DNA from 2 places in the Marinobacter sp. OP 3.4 genome. Region 2 is predicted to be linked to the other one. Evidence: riboswitches for the same ligand, from Rfam matches in the RefSeq annotation. Region 2 holds a riboswitch; the other holds the start of a gene.
The links. A riboswitch is a leader RNA that binds a small molecule or an ion and turns the genes downstream of it on or off. The one in region 2 is predicted to bind cobalamin.

Region 1 (2,460 bases), on a different contig from region 2:
GCCGTATCGAAGGACAGCAGGTATTTGGCGATACGAACGTCAATGGGCTCCAGGGCCAGTTTCTCGATAGTCTGGATCAGGCTGTCCATACGCTGGGCAAGGCTCTGGAATACAGCGTCGCGAAAGCTTGGGGCGGTCTCCATCAGGTCATCGAAGCGGGCCTTGGGCATCATCCGGACCCTGAGGTCGGTGTCGGCCACCGCCTCGGCGGGAAAGCGCCGGCCTCCCAGCAGGCAACTGGTGGTGAGCACGCAGATGCTGTCTGGTCGCACGTGATAGAGGGTGACTTCCCGGCCGCGGGCAGAGCGGGTGAATAGCCGCACCGACCCTGCCGTCAGCAGAAAATAGTTAAGGCACTCGTCGCCCTGATGGAGCACCGGCTGACCCGCCGGAATGCGGATATCGTGATAGCCATTGAAATAATGCGCGATGGACAAGGTAGTCTCCTGCTGAACTCGGCCCTTCCAGGGCATGAGAATAGACGGTTCCGCGTGATTGTCATCCGTTGTCCCGCCGGGGTAAACAGGGCCGCCCCCAATACGATAGGGAGGGTGGTGGCGCCAGCCCCCCATCGATTGGCTTTGGTAATTTGTTAAGGATAAAAATCCCGTATATAGTGATGGTGTCCTTGGCTGCATACCAAATGTAGTGATCAAAGTGTCACCACCTGGTATCGGGAATCCGGTGAGAATCCGGAACTGACGCGCAGCGGTATTGGGGAACGAACGGGCACCATGACACTGGCAAACGCCGGGAAGTCGTCCGTAAGGCTGAACCGACAGGTTCCTGCCCCTGAGTCCGAAGACCTGCCCTGGACAGAATGTCGAGCCTTCGCGTTTATAAGGTGAGCAGACAGATTCTTGCGGCCACGACGGCCAAATGTCGTTGGCGGCAGCTTGCGGGCAACTCTTTTTATCCCCTCTCCCCTGGTGGGGTGAAGGCGGGAAAAACGAAGCATCGCTTCGTCCGCCTGAACGCCATTTGGCTCTGGCAAATGGCCGGGGCGCGGAGCGGGGTTAGGGAGAGGGGGAAAGCGGCGGACTCCGGAGTTAATCTCTCCCCCCTCTCCCTCCAGGGGAGAGGGGGCAAAACCCGCAGGTTCCGGTGATCGGTTATCCGATCCTGCCTCTGAATCTCCTGCAACGCGAAGTCTCGTAATCCCAACGCGTTGTAAAGGAGAACACCCATGTCCACCGCCCTGGCCGAAGCCCCGCAGGCCGCCACCGAATCCCTTCAGGTTATCAAGCGCAATGGCACCCTGGTCAGCTTCAATGCGTCCAAGATCAGTGTCGCCGTCACCAAGGCCTTCCTGGCCGTGGAAGGTGACCAGGCCGCCGGTTCCGCCCATATCAACCATGCCGTCCAGGATGTCACCGACCAGGTGACCCAGGCCATCAGCCGACGCCTGAAGGCCGGCGGCAAGGTCCATATCGAGGACATTCAGGACCAAGTGGAACTGGCCCTGATGCGCGGTGGCGAACAGAAAGTGGCCCGGGCCTACGTGCTCTACCGGGAAGAACACGCCCGCCAGCGCGCTATCGACGAGCCTGTGGAGGCCCACCCGCACCTGACCGTGAAAAAGGCCAGCGGCGAGATCGCCCCCCTGGACCTGGGCCTGATGAAACTGCAGGTGGAACAGGCGGCCACCGGTCTGGAAGGCATCAACGGCGACTCCCTGGTGGAAGACGCCCTGCGCAACCTCTATGACGGCATCGACGAAACCGAGGTACTCTCCGCCCTGGTGATGACCGCCCGTGGCCGCATCGAGCAGGAGCCGGACTACAGCGCCGTCACCGCCCGCCTGCTGCTGGAGCAACTTCGCCTGGAAACCACCGGCGCCCTGGGGCTGTCGACCCAGCAGAGTCTCGCCGAGGTCTATCCCCAGGCCCTGACCGCCTTTATCCACGAAGGCATCCGTTACGAACTGCTGGACGAAGCGCTGGCCGCCTTCGACCTGGAACGCCTGGGCGAGGCCCTGCAGCCGGAGCGGGACCAGCAGTTCGGCTTCCTGGGCCTGCAGACCCTGTACGACCGCTACTTCCTGCACTGGGACAAGGCTCGGCTGGAACTGCCCCAGGTGTTCTTCATGCGCGTGGCCATGGGCCTGGCCCTGCGGGAGGACGACCCCAACGCCCGCGCCATCGAGTTCTATGACCTGCTGTCCAGCTTCGACTACATGGCGTCCACGCCGACCCTGTTCAACAGCGGCACCCGCCACTCGCAACTGTCCTCCTGCTACCTGACCACCGTGCAGGACGACCTGGAAAGCATCTACGGCGCCATCCGCGACAACGCCATGCTGTCCAAGTGGGCCGGCGGCCTGGGCAACGACTGGACCCCGGTGCGCGCCCTGGGCTCCCACATCAAGGGCACCAACGGCCAGAGCCAGGGCGTGGTGCCCTTCCTGAAAGTGGTCAACGACACCGCTGTCGCTGTCAACCAGGGTGGCAAGCGCAAGGG
Region 2 (2,460 bases):
ATGGCGGCATCCCAGTACCAGATATCATATCGGCCGGACATGCCCAGTTCGAAAGCGCCGCCCTTCTCCGGCTCCAGGTCCGGATTACCGGCGTAGGAACCGCCGAAATCGTAGGTTTCCAGCGGGTAGTACAGATCGTTGAAGGTGGGTGCCCGGAAGGAAGTCTGGTAGCTGGCGCGAACCCGGTGGTAGTCATCGAAGGCATGGCCGAGGGCAATACCGCCGGTTTCCTCACGACCGTAGGCTTCGTTGTCATCCAGCCGCAGGCTGACCTGCACATCGGTAGGCCCGAAACCGAGACGCAACTGGCTGAAGGCGGCGGCGTTGGTGCGGCTGTCCTCGTCGTAGTCGGTGGTGCTGTTCACTTTCTCGCTGAGCAGTTCCGCGCCCAAGGCCAGCTCGTGGCTGCTGAAGTAGACGGTGTTTTCCCAGCGCGCGGTGCGTGCGGTGGTGTTGAACACCGAGTCGCCGGAGTCACGGAAGTTGTCCTGCTCGTCACGGGCCTCGGAAACCTGGATCGCGGTGTCCCAGTAGTCGCTCACCGGGGTCGTCAGGCGGAAACCGGCCAGGCGGATCATATAGTCGGTGTCACCGCCCTCGAATTCGTTGTTGCCCTCGGACTGCATCAGCAGCAGGCCGGCCTCGCCGCCGTTCTCCAGTTCGTGGGTCACCTTGGCGATACCGGCGGTATTGCGGAAGCCCTTGTCATCACCGCCTTCGATAATCTCGGTGCCGTCGGTTTCCTTGTGCACACCACTCAGGCTGAACCGGGTGTTGCCTGACCGGGCGGAAATACCGCCGGAGCCCATCTGGGTGTCGAAGTTGCCGGCACCGGCTTCAACCCAGCCCCGGTGGCCATCCTGAACGGGCTCGTGGGTAAAGGCCTGGATCACGCCACCGACAGCGTCGGCACCGTACAGGGAGCTGCGCGGCCCGCGCACGATTTCAACCCGGTCCACCAGGTCCACGGGAAAGTACTGCCAGGGCGCGCTGCCGCTGGTGGAGGAACGCAGGCGGATGCCATCCACCAGGAAGATGGTGGACTCGCTGCCGGTGCCCCGGGTGTAGACACTGGTGTTCTTGCCGAAGGAGCCATTGCTGATCACGTTGATGCCCGGCTGGCTGCGCAGCAGGTCCTTGAACTCCGCCGGCTGCTGCCTGCGGATCTGCTCCTCGTCGATCACGGTCACGGACGACAGGCTCTCCCCCACGGTGCGCGGCCCCACGGTGGCGGTGACCACAATGGGATCAATGGCGGCATAAATGGGGTCACCCGCCTCTGTTTCGGCGGCGGTAACGGACAGTGGGAGCAGTACAAGGGCAGGAAACGCCAGGCGACGCTTGCTGGCCGGGTCGGAAAAAGGCATGTTCGGATCTCGCTGACTAACCGCGCGTCCCCGCACGGTGGAAACAACATTGCTGCGAAAGTCAGGGAGGAAATGGCCCAAAGGCAGGGTGGGCAGGGGCCAGATAAAGGGAAAGACTCGCCGGTTCACCCACCATTGCCGCCCTCCGCAGCACCAGGTGTGTTTACAGGCCGGTCTCCGGGCTTTTGAGCGGATGTCGGAGCATCCCGGATAACCGCCTTCCCATGCCGGTGGCACAGTGGCGTCGTGGCTATCCGTGGGAGGTTATGGAACTCCCGGACTCAATTACCGTTGCGGGGGCAGCGTCGGACTTGCCTGTTCAGGGCGCACCGACTTCCCGTTTCACCCGAAGTGGACTTCGGGATACCTGAAAACAGGGCGACAGGCTAGCAATCCGACCTGTGCTGGTCAACGACATTCATCAGGTGTTGCAGGGTCCGCTCCAGCCGCTCCCACTCGAAGGCATCACCGGGCAGGCCGATGCGCAGGGCCGACGGATTGTCGAAATAGCGCACCAGGATGCCGCGACCGGCCAGGAAATCCACCATGAGTTGCGCCTTCGGATGCTCCAGGTAACGGAACAGGATGGTGCCCCGTGTGGCGGGCAGGCCGGCGTCCTGCAGTAACCGGTCGAGGCGGTCGCTGTCCGCCTGCAGACGCTCCGCCGTCCGCTGTTGCCAGAGGGTATCCTTGAGGGCCCGGGCCATGAGGTAACGGGCCGGCGAGCTCAGGGACCAGGGCCCCAGGCGGGCCGCCAGGGCACCGGTGATCGCCGGTTCCGCAAAAACCGCCCCCGCACGCACCCCGGCCAGGCCGAAGAACTTGCCCAGGGATTGCAGCACCACCAGCCCCGGCGCGGAAGACATGGGCACCAGGCTGATGCCCCGGTAGCTGGTGGCAAAGGCCTCGTCCACCACCAGCCAGCCGTCGCGGCCCACCAGCTCGGCGTGCCAGTCCAGCAGCCGTTCCCGGGAGACGGTCATGCCGGTGGGATTATTGGGGTTGATCCACACCATCACGTCCAGGTCGCCCAACCAGTCATCGCCGGATTCCACCTGCGCCAGGCTGACGGGCACCACCTCATGCCCGGCCA

Region 1: another riboswitch for cobalamin. It lies ahead of RO069_RS21435 (ribonucleoside-diphosphate reductase subunit alpha); the one in region 2 lies ahead of RO069_RS02965 (TonB-dependent receptor domain-containing protein).

Annotation. Positions count from the first base shown of each region.
Region 1 covers NZ_JAVVLT010000122.1:97,234-99,693, forward strand. The annotation lists gene RO069_RS21430 (Crp/Fnr family transcriptional regulator) at 1-437, opposite strand, end outside; cobalamin riboswitch at 613-828, shown strand; gene RO069_RS21435 (ribonucleoside-diphosphate reductase subunit alpha) at 1,187-2,460, shown strand, end outside.
Region 2 covers NZ_JAVVLT010000018.1:22,004-24,463, reverse strand. The annotation lists gene RO069_RS02965 (TonB-dependent receptor domain-containing protein) at 1-1,367, opposite strand, end outside; cobalamin riboswitch at 1,519-1,753, opposite strand; gene cobD (threonine-phosphate decarboxylase CobD) at 1,754-2,460, opposite strand, start outside.